DNA from 4 places in the Deinococcus deserti VCD115 genome. Region 3 is predicted to be linked to each of the others. Evidence: riboswitches for the same ligand, from Rfam matches in the RefSeq annotation. Region 3 holds a riboswitch; each other region holds the start of a gene.
What was found. A riboswitch is a leader RNA that binds a small molecule or an ion and turns the genes downstream of it on or off. The one in region 3 is predicted to bind cyclic di-GMP.
Positions count from the first base shown of each region.

Region 1: it holds a riboswitch for cyclic di-GMP, as region 3 does, so the genes downstream of both, DEIDE_RS13535 (family 16 glycosylhydrolase) here and DEIDE_RS18375 (esterase/lipase family protein) in region 3, are expected to answer to the same signal.
Region 2: it holds a riboswitch for cyclic di-GMP, as region 3 does, so the genes downstream of both, DEIDE_RS14275 (glycoside hydrolase family 16 protein) here and DEIDE_RS18375 (esterase/lipase family protein) in region 3, are expected to answer to the same signal.
Region 4: it holds a riboswitch for cyclic di-GMP, as region 3 does, so the genes downstream of both, DEIDE_RS14380 (right-handed parallel beta-helix repeat-containing protein) here and DEIDE_RS18375 (esterase/lipase family protein) in region 3, are expected to answer to the same signal.

Region 1 covers NC_012527.1:23,937-28,145, reverse strand. The annotation lists gene DEIDE_RS13545 (5'-3' exonuclease) at 1-348, opposite strand, end outside; gene DEIDE_RS13540 (hypothetical protein) at 576-1,016, opposite strand; cyclic di-GMP riboswitch class I at 1,326-1,401, shown strand; gene DEIDE_RS13535 (family 16 glycosylhydrolase) at 1,582-2,256, shown strand; gene DEIDE_RS19125 (hypothetical protein) at 2,806-2,985, opposite strand; gene DEIDE_RS18115 (DNA/RNA non-specific endonuclease) at 3,372-4,208, opposite strand.
Region 2 covers NC_012527.1:215,323-219,531, forward strand. The annotation lists gene DEIDE_RS14270 (IclR family transcriptional regulator) at 1-246, shown strand, start outside; partial or broken gene DEIDE_RS19225 (IS5/IS1182 family transposase) at 568-657, opposite strand; gene DEIDE_RS14275 (glycoside hydrolase family 16 protein) at 796-1,494, opposite strand; cyclic di-GMP riboswitch class I at 1,623-1,698, opposite strand; gene DEIDE_RS14280 (response regulator) at 2,085-2,504, shown strand; gene DEIDE_RS14285 (hypothetical protein) at 3,586-4,068, shown strand.
Region 3 covers NC_012526.1:1,032,776-1,036,984, reverse strand. The annotation lists gene DEIDE_RS04900 (AAA family ATPase) at 1-1,908, shown strand, start outside; cyclic di-GMP riboswitch class II at 2,264-2,347, shown strand; gene DEIDE_RS18375 (esterase/lipase family protein) at 2,619-3,455, shown strand; gene DEIDE_RS04895 (Gfo/Idh/MocA family protein) at 3,706-4,209, opposite strand, start outside.
Region 4 covers NC_012527.1:237,976-242,184, reverse strand. The annotation lists gene DEIDE_RS14390 (bifunctional sugar phosphate isomerase/epimerase/4-hydroxyphenylpyruvate dioxygenase family protein) at 1-166, shown strand, start outside; gene DEIDE_RS14385 (IclR family transcriptional regulator) at 227-1,078, shown strand; cyclic di-GMP riboswitch class I at 1,980-2,055, shown strand; gene DEIDE_RS14380 (right-handed parallel beta-helix repeat-containing protein) at 2,070-3,971, shown strand.

The DNA.
Region 1 (4,209 bases), on a different replicon from region 3:
CCGTCCGGGTGCACGCCTGGCAAGAGTGCCCATCACATCATCCGCTTCATGGTTAGGAGCCAGCGCTGGAATCGCTCCGGCTGCGCCCATCAGTTCAGCGGCCTGTGTCAGCAGGTGCGTGAGATCCGCTGGCTTGGGTGTCCGGTGCCCTTTGTAGCTTTCGTACAGGCTCTGTCTGAAATTCCGGGTGTCATCGAGCGCAGCGATGACATGTTCAGCCTGAAAGCGGTGCTGCAATGACCACACCACTTCGCACAGGACCTGCGGCACGGCGTGCGCCTGGCCTCCTGCCCTGCCGTAATACGCCCGGCAGATTGCGTTGCTGCTGTCGATCAACAGGGCAGTCAAGAAACGCCTGAAGGTCGCACGGCCACAGGTATCACCCGGATGAAATGAGCCGGCCCGCCTGAAGCGTCTGTGCTCTGTGTATACGGGTTGTCTGTGGGGCCATCCACGTCGGCGCCTCGCAGGGTGAATTCAACACGTTTGATGCGGCGGATCACCGCGTCATCATGCAGGTTCGGCGTGCTGGACCGCAAGACACGGGGTGATCAACGCCCTATTACCCTGTCTGGTCAGCGGGTGCACTGGGGAGCGCGGGCAAACACGCGTGTCAGTACGGCCTGAGCGCTGGCGAAGAAATCTTCATCCTGATGGACGACGTCAGTGACGGTGAGGCTGCATCTGGAAACTGCGTCATTGCGTTTGACATCAGTCAGGGACACCTCGCGTTCGGCCAGAATCAAGTGTGCCGTTATGCGTGTGTTCTGCTGACTGAGGGACTCGGCTTGGACCAGAATGTTCAGGTAACTGCTGCAGACAGCAGCTGGGCTCACTTTGGCCTGCTGAAGCAGTTGCCGGATATGGCCTTCCAGCGCACGCAGGTTCAGCGGCCGGCCACTTTCATTGATGGTGGTGCCGTGCAGGCAGCTTCCTTGCGGCCAACCGGAAGTTGTAGGCTGTGCCGCCGAGACTCCCAGGCCAAGCAGGGCGGTGGCAGTCAACAGCACTTTCATGTCTCCAGCTTACCCGTCGCGCACAACAAAGCGCACCTGTTTGATTTTCATTTGGTGGGGGGCTTGTAGACAAATGGGGACTTCATGAAGGCAGAGCGAAGCTCTGAGAGGCGCCATCAAACGAGCTGACGACTAAATGGCGTCTACAACATCATTGAGCAGACTGATCATAAAGGATCGATTATGTTTATGAATTCTTTAAGCCCTTAAATGTGGGAATTCTGAGGCAAGTCGTAGTGTAAGGACTTTGTTATTTGTTTGGGCTTAATCTGCAGGCGGTGATGAACCCAGGTGTGGGTTCCTCCCTGAAACCGAAAAAGGCAAATCCGCCGCGAGACGGAGACGCAAAGCTACCGGGACCCACGAGGTCGGCCGAGTTACCGAAGACAAGGGAGTTCTCATGCGCAATGCATTTCGTAATCTGACCGCTGTAACCGTTCTGGGCCTGCTGCTCGCTTCGTGCTCGAGCGCCCCAGAGGCCCCCGTGGTTGAAAGTCCTGTTCAGACCCCTGTGGCTCGCATCCCGAGCGTTCCGGTAGCTCAAGCTCCAACCCCAGCTGACTCTGTGCAGATTGCTGGCAGCTGGCGAGACGACTTCAACACTCTCGACACCACCCGCTGGGCCCTGTCGAACAGCGGCTGGAAACCCTTCTGGGCCAAAGACGGCCTGAACGGCACCTGGAACCCCGCGAACGTCACCGTCAGCGGCGGCTACCTTGTCATGAAGCTCGATGTCACCCCTGGTCTGGTCGCCAGCGCTGCCGAACTCGCCACCCACGCCAAATACGGCTATGGACGGTATGAAGCCCGACTGCGTGCCGCCAGCAGCAGCGCCAACCCTGCCGTGCGTGGCCATGGTGTGAGCGGCAACATCACCGCCTTTTTCAACTTCGTCAATGATTCGCAGACCGAAATCGACCACGAAATCGAAGGGCAAAACCGCACCACCGACTGGATCGGCACCTGGCAGACCACCAACCGTCATGACTACGGCACCGGCGGTACCGGCACCGACCTGTCGCAGGACTTCCACACGTACCGCTGGGACTGGGCGCCCACCAAGGTGGACTTCTATATCGACGGCGTGCTCAAACGCACGATCACCAGCGTGGTGCCGGCGACCGAAGCGCACCTGATGTTCAACCTGTGGCCGACAAACTCCACACTGTGGGGGGGCAAAAGCACAGCAGGCACCCAGTACATGCTCGTCGATTACGTCAGCTTCACCCCAAGCCACTAAGCGCCTGACACCAGCGGCTCAAATCGGGCCCTAAGGCTGAGCTTGCTGCCGACCCATGACGCAGAAAGACAGGAAGAAGCAGTCAGCGGATTGAGAAGTGTAGCGCACGACTGTGATCAGCCTGCAGATGGTACGGGCAAAAAACAGCCACAAGTAGACCGCCGGCTGACTTCCTGGAGCGACAGCCGTTGAACGCGTGTGGGATAAATCAGGTGAATGGGGCATGGCCCCGTTTTGACTCCAGACTTCAACAGCAGAAAATAATCCCCTCTCGACTTGGTCGTGGAGGTGAACGGACGGCATCTGCTATGCAGCAGCGCTTTTACTGACCTATACGATGATTTACAGCGATGACAGCCTAGAAACGCTCCTCATAGAAATACCTCGGGCCTGACGACCAGTCAAAAATGGGCGTAGACCTGCCCTCCTGGATGAGGGCAGGTCTTCAACAGTTTCCATCACCGCAAGAGCCAACGTGGTTCGCGTGTGATGCGCCCCCCGCGGCCGCGCCGGTCTGCACCGCCACCTCAGCAGGAGCGGTGAACTGATTCACTGATTCACGGTATACGTCCCATGCTGACGGAGTTTGTACAGGAACGTCAGAACCATCAGGCTTAAGACTAAGGCCACTCCCTTGGTGAGCACACCGGTCAGGCCGAGCAGGACAATGAGCAGTACCGCACTAAGAACGGTAATCTTGCGGCGGTGGTTGCGAATCCAGGTGGGCATGCAAATTCCTGAAGAGGTGAGGTAGCGGATAGCAGGTACGCTACAACTTGATACGGCAGGCAGCAGCGGAAAGTCTCCCTCTTGACCTGGCTCGTCCTCCTACGGACTCCTATTTTCTTTGCCTCAAGGGTTTCGACTGGAGAATCAGGGGCGCTATCACTTACGCTCAGATCAGTAAATCGGCCATAGTCGTGACCTGGAAAAGTGGTTAGGCGGGCTGTGGCCATATCTGACCGTCAGACAGACGCACCGGTGAGTCGATCAGCGAGAGCTGCCGTATCAAAGGAGCCACAACGCAACCTCCGGTTTCTTCTCCCTACGAGAATGTCCAGGCTTTTACGAAGCCGCCGGATACGGCGTGCATATCTTGGCTCCTTGGGCAGCGTTTACTGGGAAAGAGGAATGCTCCCTGGGCACAGGCGACCCTTTTTCTCTCCAGGAACACCAGGGGCGAGGTTCAACCCGGTTGCCTGCCTTAGCTGATCAAGAGTCACCTCAAAACGGGCATATGCGCTGCCGGTAAGCTCCTTCTGTGGAACGCCCGCACCCACATTGGGCATCACCCACGCCCGGTAGCCACGGGATGTAAGCCACACCTTGTAAAACTGCCTTGGAATGGCCACCCGGCCCTCCTCTTTGAGTGTGCCGCCTTCTCCAATGGTTCCGGTCACCACGCTGAGCTGCCGCTGGTTGAGGGCGCACTGGCGTGTGGCACTTTCCAGCCCAGCCCAGGCATTGCGGTTGAACTGTGCCTGCTGAGGCGCAATGTTGCTCAGCAGAAAGGAGGCGGCCATGGCTTCCTCGGAATGCTTGAAATCGGCGGCGGGGGCAAGGTGCCCGCGGTCATAGCCGCTGCGCCGGTAGTCCTGAACCTGGGCCTGGGCTGCTTCTGGCAGGCGGTCATCCTCGCGGAACTGATCGTCTTCCCGGGTCGCCTCTCCAGTTAACTTCTGAGCGCTCAGGACTTCAAGGACCGCTCTAGGAATTCGCGCCTTGGGGTCGTACAGAATACTGATCTCGTCACAGAGTGCGATATATCGCTGGTCAGCTGGAAGGACCATGCGGTTGTCACACGCGGCCTGCGACGATCCCTGATTTTCCGGTGTCTGAGAAGGTGGAGCAGTCTGGGTGGTGGAGGACTGTGGGTCGGACTGCTCCTGGGGCAGGTCGCAGCCCGAGAGCAGGACAGTGAACAGCACGGCGGTGAAGCAGAGGTGTTTCACA
Region 2 (4,209 bases), on a different replicon from region 3:
ATCTCCGATCTCGAGGAGGAGACGTTCTCGATTGCTGCCCCAATCTTCGATTTTCAAGGCCAGGTGGTGGCCTCGTTAAGTGTTGCCGGTCCCTTGATGCGGCTCAACGAGGAAAAGCAGAGGCAGTATCTGGAAGGCGTGAGAGCGGCAAGTAAGCAGCTCTCGATGAAGCTGGGGATGACTCCAGACAAGTATGACCGTAAGCCAGATGGCCACGTCGCAAGTCGCTCCCTTCATCACCGATAAAAAGGCCCAGAACAACACGACCGCCATATCAGAAACGATGGCGTCGGTAAGCACCAGCAAGTAGCACCCGTCATTGAGTGATCGGCTGCCTCGTCGTCCTGCAGGGTACGGCCGATCCTACTGACGTAATCCACCAGCACTTCACAGTCCGCATTCGTGCTCCGGTGGTTCGTGATCGCACACCGGAGCACGAAGCGCCCTTCCAACCGAGTGCTCGACAGCATCGCTATGCCTGACTCCTGAAGTTGTGTCAGCAGCCTGACTACACTTCAAAGCGTGTGACGTGCAGCAGAAAGTCGACTCCTGTAGCAACCGAACGATGGGGGCATCTTCCGGGCTCAGTGTCAGGTAAGGCAGCAGAAACCCGTACGTTTCCTCGTCCACATCACTCGGGTAGGCACGCCGGCTCAGCCCTCATTCTGCTTCGCGCAGAGCCATCCCCCTAAAATTCGACCACCTTCTCTCCAGCCTGTAAGGTTATCTACCTGCAGCAACTCACTCGGCCACTCAGTCCAGATCCAACGCACACAACCGGCCATGACTGAGTCATCAGTGGCTTGGGGTGAAGCTGACGTAATCGACGAGCATGTACTGGGTGCCTGCTGTGCTTTTGCCCCCCCACAGTGTGGAGTTTGTCGGCCACAGGTTGAACATCAGGTGCGCTTCGGTCGCCGGCACCACGCTGGTGATCGTGCGTTTGAGCACGCCGTCGATATAGAAGTCCACCTTGGTGGGCGCCCAGTCCCAGCGGTACGTGTGGAAGTCCTGCGACAGGTCGGTGCCGGTACCGCCAGTGCCGTAGTCATGACGGTTGGTGGTCTGCCAGGTGCCGATCCAGTCGGTGGTGCGGTTTTGCCCTTCGATTTCGTGGTCGATTTCGGTCTGCGAATCATTGACGAAGTTGAAAAAGGCGGTGATGTTGCCGCTCACACCATGGCCACGCACGGCAGGGTTGGCGCTGCTGCTGGCGGCGCGCAGACGGGCTTCATACCGTCCATAGCCGTATTTGGCGTGGGTGGCGAGTTCGGCAGCGCTGGCGACCAGACCAGGGGTGACATCGAGCTTCATGACAAGGTAGCCGCCGCTGACGGTGACGTTCGCGGGGTTCCAGGTGCCGTTCAGGCCGTCTTTGGCCCAGAAGGGTTTCCAGCCGCTGTTCGACAGGGCCCAGCGGGTGGTGTCAAGAGCGTTGAAGTCGTCTCGCCAGCTGCCGACGATGGAACTCCGGATAGGGCTTTTGGTAGCCACATTAACGTTGGATGCCTGAGCCTCAGGAGCCTCAGGAGCGCTCGAGCAGGAAGCGAGCAGCAGGCTCAAAACAGCAGCAACGACCAAAGGGTTGAATGCATAGAGCATGGGTACGGTACTCCCTTGTTTTCGGTAACTCGGCCGACCTCGTGGGTCCCGGTAGCTTTGCGTCTCCGTCTCGCGGCGGATTTGCCTTTTTCGGTTTCAGGGAGGAACCCACACCTGGGTTCATCACCGCCTGCAACTCAAGTCTCCTTAACTTGCAGATGCTCTACAATAACGAGTATCTCAGAAATGTCAATTGATTTCTTATAAAGAATCCATAAATGAAGGCGACACATGATTGGACAAAATTGCCCTGAATACAGGCAATTTCTCCTTCTCTGTCTATGAGCAGGATGGCGCAAGATTCTCCTGAACTATTATCTTCATAAAGCCAGCGCTTGCGCCGCAATTCTGCCTGGCTTCGGGCCTCATACAAGGGCTACTCACACCTCAAGCCAGAAAATTGTGCCGTACACTTCACCTCAATTTACTTCGCCACAAATCGACCACACTGACGCAACTCGGCATCTTATGCTGAAGCTCCCATGCCTGTCGCGCCTTCGCATTTCCTTCTCGTGGACGACAATCCCATAGACCTCCTCCTTGCTCAGGAAGCTTTCCATGAGGTCTGCCCCTCCTGCGCTTTGACCGCCGCTCACAGCGGCCACGAAGCCCTCAAACTTCTAAAATCCACGCCCCTTCCGGACGTGATCCTGCTTGATATCAATATGCCCGGGATCACCGGCTTCGAGATGCTCGAATATCTCAAACAGGACCGCAGACTCCGCCACATTCCGGTGGTGATGCTTTCCTCCTCAAGCGCGCAGCGGGACATTCACGAGGCGTACAGCCTGCATGCCAGCTCTTACCTCGTAAAATCCTCAGAGTTCGCGACGTTCCTCCACCAGATCGACGCATTTCTAACTTATTGGCAAGCCAGCCGAGTACCTTTCTTTAGAGAATGAGACATATTTGGTCGTACAACAGCAAGCGCTGAACGGCACACAAGGCAAATCTCGCCCTTTCAGGAAGACCAACCAATAGAATGAATATGTCCTGGAATAAGCAAGGTCGTATAAGCGATGGGTAATGCCTTAGTCGCGCCTAAATACAGGTGAGCAATGCCTTCCTCAGCTGTATTGGACCTTCCAGGCGATACAGGCCTAAATATCTTCTCCCGTGCTTGAACCCACCACTGGTCAGGCAGACAAGTACTATGCAGGAGCACCTTGGGCGCTTACTAATAGAGTGAGCTCACGGGCGGTTGAGGACTTGCCCGTGCGAATGGCCATAGCCAAACCACTTCCAGTTCGGAAAAGGCTGACCTGATTACTGAAAGATCTGTTCCCGCAACAAACAGGAACATTTGAGAAGCAGTAAAGACTATTGGGAGACAAATCAATGCAGCTTTCTATGCCTGTAATACTTCCTTTTTGAGAATACACTGTTTCATTCCTTGCTCTTATCCCCTTTTGGTTCCTCTTTTTGTAAGTGGAAGGGCCCCTGACGCGCAATGATGTTGCGTATATCTTACAGGTGAAAAGGCCGTTGTGAAGTGGCGCCAATAACACCAGTCGGTCCTAAATGAAGTTGGCAGGAGCTGGCGTCCAGTTTCCCTGCGATATGACTATGATATCCACACCCAGAAAAAAGGGCCCAAACAACCTGAATACGAGTGGTCGGGGCAACAAAATTTCCTGTTGAGTCCTTCATCTAAGGCAGTCAACTCCTTAAAAAAGAAAATGCTGGATCAACCTGAAAACCAATCAGGAGATAGATGGCACTCCCAACCATACCTGGGCGGCAATGAGATAGATCTTTGGGATGACACATTCCCGGTTCGAAGCAGATGATCTTTTTGAAGCAGCACAGCCCACTTGAGGATGTAAGGCATTTGTAATGCTGACAGCTGGACTATACCAGGCAACTCTTCTTGATGTCAGACGAAGAACCCTGTGACCCTATGCATTTCGGCTGATCACCTAGGGATACACGGGGAAGTTAATAGGTGTAGCAATTATCTGATTTTCGTGTACTCTGGGATCAATGCCTTACATGACATTGAGCGAACAAGTCCAGAAGTTGACCAACCCCCAGCGTAGTGATGCTTTCGTAAAAGCGTTCCGTACCGCAGTGCGTGAGGGGATTATTGAAGCCGCCGAACTCCCACAGCGTTTCACCCTGCCAAAAGAATTCAGCCGTCGTGGGCAAGAAGGCACCTACAACCGCGACGTCAAAGATATGGCATTTGAAGTGACACCGGAGTTTGAGGAGTGGTTCGAGCGCACGAATATGGAACTGGCAACCAACCGGCGTGGGGCGAAGGTCAAGCCGACACTCGAGAACATCGAGGCTGGCCTGATTGATTTCAAAGCCCTGGCCGCCGCGACCCGTGAGAAGATGGAAGCAAGCTTCTCGAAAGGTCAGAAGCTGGGTAACAGCCGCAAGAAAACAGCTGTAGTCAAGAAGTCCGGCTCAGGCAGAAAGTCTGCAGCAGGCAAATCCGCTGGCGCACGCAACACAAAGTAAACCAGACTCTCTTCACTGATTCCGTCCGATTCCGCACGTGAAGTAGGACGACAGAGACAGGGTTACAATCTTCGGTAGAACACTCTCAAATGAATGCCGCCCTATATGGGTGGCATTCATTTGTGCAGATGCTTGCGCATC
Region 3 (4,209 bases):
GTTCTGGTCGAAATGCTTGAAGAACCCGACAGCCCGGCGCGCGCTGCCCTTGAAGCCCAGGGGGTCAACCGGCTGGACATGCTGAACTACGTCTCGCACGGTGTGGCCAAGGTTGAAGGTCGCAGCCGCGAACGCCACGCGGTTGGAGTGGACAGCCCGGCCGAACTGGAAGGCAGCGCCGAGCAGAACCCGCTTGAGGCTTACACCACCGATCTGACTGCGCAGGCGCGAGCAGGGGGATTTGATCCGGTGATTGGCCGGACCACCGAGCTTGAGCGCACAGTGCACGTGCTTGCGCGGCGCAACAAGAACAATCCGGTGCTGGTCGGGGAACCCGGGGTTGGCAAGACGGCGCTGGCCGAGGGCCTGGCGCAGCGCGTGGCGGACGGCGACGCGCCGGGCTTCCTGAAAGGAGCCGGCATCTACGCCCTGGATCTGGGGGCCCTGCTGGCCGGAACCCGCTACCGGGGCGACTTCGAGGCGCGGCTGAAAGCAGTCCTCGCCGCCCTGGATGGCCAGAACGCCGTGCTGTTCATCGACGAACTGCATACCCTGGTGGGCGCCGGCGCCACCGAGGGAGGCAGCATGGACGCTGCCAACCTCCTCAAGCCTGCTCTGGCCCGTGGCAAGCTGCGGGTCCTGGGCGCCACCACACCGGCTGAGCTGCGTCATCTGGAAAAGGACCGGGCTCTGTGGCGGCGCTTTCAGACCGTAGACGTACCGGAGCCTTCTGAGGAAGATGCGCTGAGCATTCTGCGGGGGCTGGCTGGGCGCTACGCCTCGCACCACAAGGTGACTTACACGGACGGCGCCCTGGACGCGGCAGTGCGCCTCAGCGTGCGCCATCTGCGCGACCGGTTCCTGCCCGACAAGGCCATCGACGTGCTTGACGAAGCAGGGGCTGCTCGCAGCAGTGCCGGAAAGGGAGGCGTCATTGATGTCGCTGACATCGAAGCCACCGTCGCGCGCATGGCCCGGGTACCGCTGGGCGCCGTGAAGGCCGAGGAAGTGCAGTCGCTGGCCACGCTGGAACGGGATCTGAAAAGCCGTGTTTTTGGTCAGGACGAGGCCGTGGAGGCCGTAGCCAGTGCAGTCAAACTGGCCCGCGCCGGACTGCGCGACCAGACCAAACCGCAGGGCATGTTCCTGTTTGCCGGACCCACCGGAGTGGGTAAGACTGAACTGGCCCGCGCCCTGGCCGAACGGCTGGGCATTGAGCTGACGCGTTTTGACATGAGCGAGTATCAGGAAGCGCACACCGTTGCGCGGCTGATCGGGGCCCCTCCCGGGTACGTGGGTTTTGACCAGGGCGGCCTGCTGACCGACGCGGTGGCCCGCCACCCTCATGCCGTGCTGCTGCTCGACGAGATCGAGAAGGCCCATCCGGACGTGTACAACATCTTCCTGCAGCTGATGGACCACGGAACGCTGACCGATCACGCTGGCAAGAAGGTCGATGGGCGCGGTCTGGTGCTGATTTTTACCACCAACGCGGGTGCTGCCGACGCCAGCCGCCCTGCGCTGGGTTTTTCCCGTGAGGGACGCGCCGGGGAACAGGCTGAGGCCGTGAAGCGCACCTTCACGCCCGAGTTCCGCAACCGCCTGGACAGCGTGATTCACTTCCGTCCCCTGTCACGTGAAGTGATGGCCGGCGTGGTGGACAAATTCCTGCGAGATCTGCACCTGCAGCTGGCCGAGCGTCAGGTCAACCTGACTGTGACGCCTGCTGCCCGGACTCTGCTGGCCACCTTGGGCTACGACCCGCTGATGGGCGCCCGGCCGCTGGCACGTGTGATTGAGCAGCAGGTCAAGCGGCCCCTGGGTGACGAGCTGCTGTTCGGCCGGCTGAGCAAAGGCGGTAAGGTCACAGTGGGAGCTTCCGGAGACACCTTTACCTTCCGGTTCTGAGCTTCACGCCTGAACGGCTCCCAAGGGCAGAGGCGTTCTGAACTGTTACGACTATCGGTAGATAGGGCAGCGCACTTCTGCTCTGTCAAAGCCTGCTTTTATCCATCTGATGGTCCGTACGTTGACTGGCCATGGTGACGACCTGCGCCGTCTGAAGCTAAGCGCTATGTATGGTCCAGCTGTGCGCGATAGTCAGCGATTATTTTTGATCAGCTCTACACAAGTGAATGAACAATAGTCGTTCTTCATTAGGAACGACTTATTTAACCTTGCGGAATCGGGGGGTATGAAGCAGTATGGATCCACCCAACAGAACGTATGTCACAGCACTCCGCATCGGACTGGCTGGGAACTCACTGTACTGAGATGCATCGACGCTTGCCCTGTATACGGTCACCTGGGTCAAGCCGAGCGAATGGTGAGCCCGACTCAATGGAGAGGCGTATGCGTGCTCGAAAATTCGCGTTTGACGGTAACACCCCTAATTTTTGATTCCTGCTAGTGCGCTTTAGTCCGATGGTCCTCATCTCTTCCCATAACAGGTGCTAGGTGGAATCTGCTTATCGGTCTGTCGGCATGCCGCTTACTTGTTATCAACTCGAAAATTCTCGTATTTACCCGGTAAATAGATGATAGTTAAGAGACTTTGTTTGTTAAACCTAACGTTTTCGCCTGATGTCATAGTGCAAACCTCGTTAAGGAGGAAATCAATGAAAACTATAAGAGCAAGTGCAACGTTTATGGGAATATTGATCCTATCAGCTTGCGGGCAAACTACAGAAGATTCGTTTTCACAAAATATGACTGCCCCAAAGGTTTCTACCCTCAATACTGAACTCACACCGCCATGTCCATCCAATCCTATTCTATTCGTGCATGGCTATAACTCAGGCTCTGGCGTATGGGATACCATGAAATCCAGATTTATGGCCGCTGGTTACCCTGATCGTTGTCTGAGTGCATTCAACTACACTCCCAAAGGTTCAAATAGAGACATCGCCAAACAGATCATGACCGATATAGAGACCGCACTGGAAAAAGCATATGGATCCGGTCACACTTCTAGTAAAAAGGTTGATATTGTTGCTGTATCGATGGGTTCGCTTTCATCAAGGTACTACATTCGCTACTTGATGAAGCCAGATATAATCAAGGTGGGTACATGGGTTTCTTTGGCAGGTCCAAATCATGGGACGAAAACGACCTATCTATGTTCTGGCTCAGACATAGCCTGTACCGAGATGAAGCCTGGCTCAGCCTTTCTTACAAATTCGGTAGACGGATTAAACTATGGCGGCGATGATGCCGAAACACCTTACGACAAACCAACTGCACAATATCCCACGACTATACGCTATGGCACTTGGCGTTCTAAGTGCGATTTCGTTATAAACCCTGTAGATAGCGTTGTGCTGAAGCAGGGAGCTTATAATTACTACACTCCAAAATGCATTTCTCATGGCGACTTTGTTAATGAAGTAAATCTATATGAAGAAGTCAAATATTTCTTGACCGTCGGACCCTTAGCCAAGTCCACAAGTCCGTAACTATCGGTCGTCTGGGCAAATTTCTGGCATAACCATGATGAAAGATGGGAGACATAATCTAATTCATTCCACCCTGATTACTTAGGGCCAATAAAGGCGTTAGCCGGGCAAAACTGCTCCGCTTTCTTTACACATCAGCAGTAGTTGCTCTCCATTTCCCACGGTTTTCGCCTCCAGCCCCCGTCATTGAATTAATGCGCACTACTACGATCATGGCATTCCTTCAACCGCTCGGTCAGACTGCCTCAAGTCAGTCCCGGCCGGGCACCTCAGGAGCTGTGCCGCGGAAAGCATCTTTCCCCTGCCCACCCTTCAGCTTCACCACCTGTCCCGTGCGGGCACTTTCGTAAATGGCGTCCATCACCACATGGTCCTGCACGCCTTCCTCACCGGGGGTCCACGGCCGTTTGCCCTGGCGGATGCACTGCGCGAAGTGGTCGAATTCGCGGCTGAACTGGTCATACGTGGGAAAACTGGGGGTCAATTCTCCCTGTTCATCGGTCAGGCTCAGGCTCACACCCACATAGGGAAAGGCAGGGTCCATCAGCAGGCTGCCTTTCTCGCCAAGAACACGCAGAGTGCTGGTGGTCCGCGCTCCGTAGCTGGTCAGGCCGTTGGCCATCACGCCGCCGGGAAAGCCCAGCATGAAGCTCAGCGATTCCTCGACTTCTTCGAACCGGGGGTCACCTTCCGGCTGGTGCAGCGCAGCGAAGACCCATTCCGGCTCCTGACCCAGCACGAAGCGCATGGTGTT
Region 4 (4,209 bases), on a different replicon from region 3:
TGACCAGGACTCCAGCGGAACCTTCCGGCAGGTCTACACCAACACCTTCGAAGACCGGTTTTTCTTTGAAGTGGTGCAGCGTGACGGGTATACGGGCTTCGGAGCCGCCAACGCTTCGGTGCGGATGAACGCGCTTGCCGCGCGGCAGGCGGCCAGGACGAACTGATCGCATCGCGGCGGACGGTACACCGCAGCGCACCTTTTGCTGTATAGAGGGGGAACCCCTATGAAGCACGAATCGCGCAGCGTTCAGTCCGTCGAAAACATAGGCCGGCTGCTGGAACTGTTCACGGTGGACAATCCCGAGATCGGGGTTACGCAGGCCGCCCAACGTCTGGGCATGTCGAAGAGCAGCGTGCATGCGCTGCTTACGGCCATGACACGTATTGGCCTGCTACACCGGTTCGTCACAGGCCGTTACCGCCTGGGCTTCCAGGTCATGGCCCTGAATACTGTGTTGATGTCGCACACCCCCTGGCGGCGTATTGCGCGCGAAGAGATGACGCACCTTGCCGAGGCACTCGGTGAGTCGGTGCATCTCGCAGCATTTGACGGTGGGCAGGCGATCTGCATTGACAAGGTTGAAGGAAACGCCCCACTGGTGAACACCCCCATCGGCGGCATCCTGCCCCCACACGCGACCGCCCTCGGGAAAATTATCCTGGCCCACCAACCCATCAGTGAAATTCAGCAGCTGTATGACAGCGGGCATCAGTGGCAATACACCCCGAACACCATTACCAGTCACGACGAGTTGCTGTCCGACCTGAAGCACACCCGCGAGCGGGGCTACGCGATATCCATTGAGGAGCGGGCCATGGGTCTGTGTAGTATTGCTGCTCCTATTCGTGATCCCAATGGAGAGGTGATCGCCGCCATGAGCGTCTCTCTCTCCACACGGCATTTCCAGCAGCGCAAAGCCAGTGTGATCACGCACCTGCAGGCGGCTACAGCATCTACTTCGCGGCGCATCGGGTATGACTCTACGCTGGACAACGAAGACGGCCTGTACTGGCACTCCATCAATGGCAAGGCCACATTACGGCGCACCCGGCTACGCAGGGAAGAAAAGCCCTGATCCGCCGTGCAGTGCTTTCTGTCGGAGAGTCCACTTAATGACAATGTCTCTGTGCGGACTGACGTGGAATCATTTGAGCCGGTCACGCTATGTCCCACAATGGCGAAGCAGATTAATAGTCAACGTAACGAGGGAAGAGTGGGTATGCAGGCTGAAGGCGGCGTGCATGTTCAACCGGGCATTCGGAGTGGAGAGGATCACCAGAATCTGGCAGAGTCTGGGGGTTGGCTTTGAGACGTGCAAGCAGCTGAAAGCCACTCGTGCAGGGGATGTTGAGGCTGAGCCTGATCTCTTGTGGAAGCCAGCTGGCCGCGAAGAAGGGTAGTGCAGCCTTTCTGCACATGCCTCTTAAACTCATGAAGCTTCGCGTTAAATAACTGACTTTCTGTCAAAACTCGGCCTGAAGGCATGTGATGCCTGCCAAGACAAGGGCGGCGAGTAGAGCAGCAGATCTTGCGGATGATCCAGTCAAAGTCGGGACACGGAAACCGTGTGGTATCCGTGTTTATACGCTTCACAAGCTGCTGGGAGCTACCACCCGGCCTGTTATGCAGGCCCAGATGAAGGCAACGGACACGCTTACCGGGACGGGCGACACCTCTTTCACCTGGCTCAAGCCCGTCTGGTCGATATAGACGCACGTCCAGACAGGAAGTTTGCCTGTTCCAATGGAGGCGGCTGCTTGCCTTGGCGATTGCTGTCAGCGGTAGCTATCCCTCTGCCTAACAAAAGAGGCGTGATGTTATACACCGCATTTGAGTGCCTGAATTTCAATGAGAATAACGTTTTAAATAAATTAGAATTCGTGAGAACCTAAATAAAACCAGAGCTCTGTAAGATCAGTGTCATTTACCAGAACTTAATGTGCATGAGGCGATGAACCCGATCAGGGTCCTTCCTACACCGAAAAAGGCAAACCCGTCGCGAGGCGGGGACGCAAAGCTCCCGGGACCCCTGAGGTCGGCCGAGCTACCGAAAGCAGGGAGACACTATGCATATTTCAATCAAAAAACCGCTTCATCTGACCATCCTGAACGCCACCCTGCTCCTCGCAGCCTGTGGATCTACGACACCAACCCCCGCAATGAATCAAAGCCCCGCGTCCGACATCACAGTGTCCGCGGAAGCCCTGACCACCAGAGTGCAGCCGGGCGTCGCGGCTGGTGGACGGACCCAGTACGACGCACAGGCAGACGGACAGCAGACGGTCGTCCTGCTCGGCAACAACCACGCCGCCACCTTCGCGGTTCCAGCCTCGGGCACCTTCACGGCCACCCTGCAGGCCCGGCAGACCGCCTTCCAGGGCAACGTGATGCTGAGCCTCCGAGTCAACGGCGCCGAAATCAAACGGGTCGAGGTCACGCCGCTGTCCTACGCTGCCGTCGCCCTGGGCAACCTGAACATAAAAGCCGGTGACGTGCTGAGCGCCGTGTTCATCAACGACCTGGGTGGCGCAACCGGCGACCGCAACGCCTACATCGACTACCTCACCCTGGCCCCTGTCACCACCACCGTCGCCCCAGCTCCAACGCCCACCCCAGAGCCAACGCCAGCTCCTGCTCCCAGCACCGCGAGCGGCGTCGATGTGAGGACCTTCGGGGCCAAAGGCGACGGCGCCACCGACGACACCGCCGCCCTTCAGAAAGCAGCGGCCAGCGGCAAGTCCCTGGTGTTTCCGGCCGGCACCTACCTGATCAGCAAGGCCGTGACGTTCAACGGCACCAGCAACATCACCGTCACCGGTCAGGGCGCCACCCTCAAGGCCAGAAGCGGCTTCTCCGGTACGGCCCTGGTGCACCTGGTCAATACGTCGGCCACCACCGTCCGTGGCTTCACCGTCATCGGTGCCGGCGAAGGGACCGGCTGGATTGACGGCATCCGCGTCAGTGGTGGAGCAGACGCCGTCGTGGACGGCAACACCATCAGCGCGCTGGGCGGCTGTGGTGTGGGAGTGGAGAACGCCACCCGCACGACCGTCAGCAACAACACGGTCTCGCAGGTGAAGTACCACGGCGTGGTGGGCATGTCTTCGACCCACCAGAAATGGCTGGGCAACCGCGTGACCGGCCACGGCGCGACCACGCTGACGGCGGGGATCGGGCTGCTGGGCCAGCTGGGCAGCGACTACCTGATCGAAGGCAACGTGTCCACCGGGTTCGGCAACACCGGCATGAAAACCGAAGGCACCTCCAACGTAACCTTCCGCGGCAACACGGTCGACGGCTTTGCCCGCGACGGCATCAAGATCATGCCGCTGCCCGAAAAAGGCGTGAATCAGGTCAGCAACGGCATCATCGAGAACAACACTGTGCGTGGCTTCTCCGGGGTGGATTCACACGGTTCGACCGCGTTGCAGCTCAGCAGCGTGATCGGCGGACGGGTGACGAACAACACCACCTACGGCACCTTCGGAGCGAGTTCCGGCGGGCAGCAGCCGCCTCACGGGTATGAGGACGCCATCCGTCTTCAGGCCCACGGGGGCGGTCCGGTGCCGCAGAATATTGCCATCAGCGGCAACAGGATCACCAACTCGTACGTGTCGCTGCGCCTGATGGGCACCAACAATACGGTGTCGAACAACACCTTCCAGGGCAGCGCGCGGCACAGCGTGATCTTCAACCGCAACGCCACCGGCAACCGGTTCACCGGCAACACCTTCAGTGGCTCGGGTTCGGCGGGGGTGATGTTCGACCTGTACGTGTCGGGAACGACCTTCAGCGGCAATACCTTCAGCGGCATGAACACGGGGATCTACGCGGCCAACAGTGGCAATAACAACAACACCTTCACCAGCAATACCTTTTCGTCGGTGAGCTCCGCTGTGATCCTTGCCGGAAGCAACAACATCTGCGACGGCAACACCGGTACCGGCGTCTCCATCTCCTGCCAGTAAGCGCTGGCTGATCAGCAACCGTCGTTCCCCAGGTGGGGAACGACGGTTGCTTTGCTCGGGACCGTGCCCGTCCTGCGCCGCTTCAGCCCCGCCCGACCAGCGACTCCCTTTCCAAGGCCTCAGGAGGACTTTGGGACGTAGCTCTGAGTGCTCAGTGCGCCGTACTGGTAATTCGGGCCTGTCACAGGTAGTCCTGCGTGACATCAGGAAACGCCTGCTCCGGTCACGCTACGTCCCA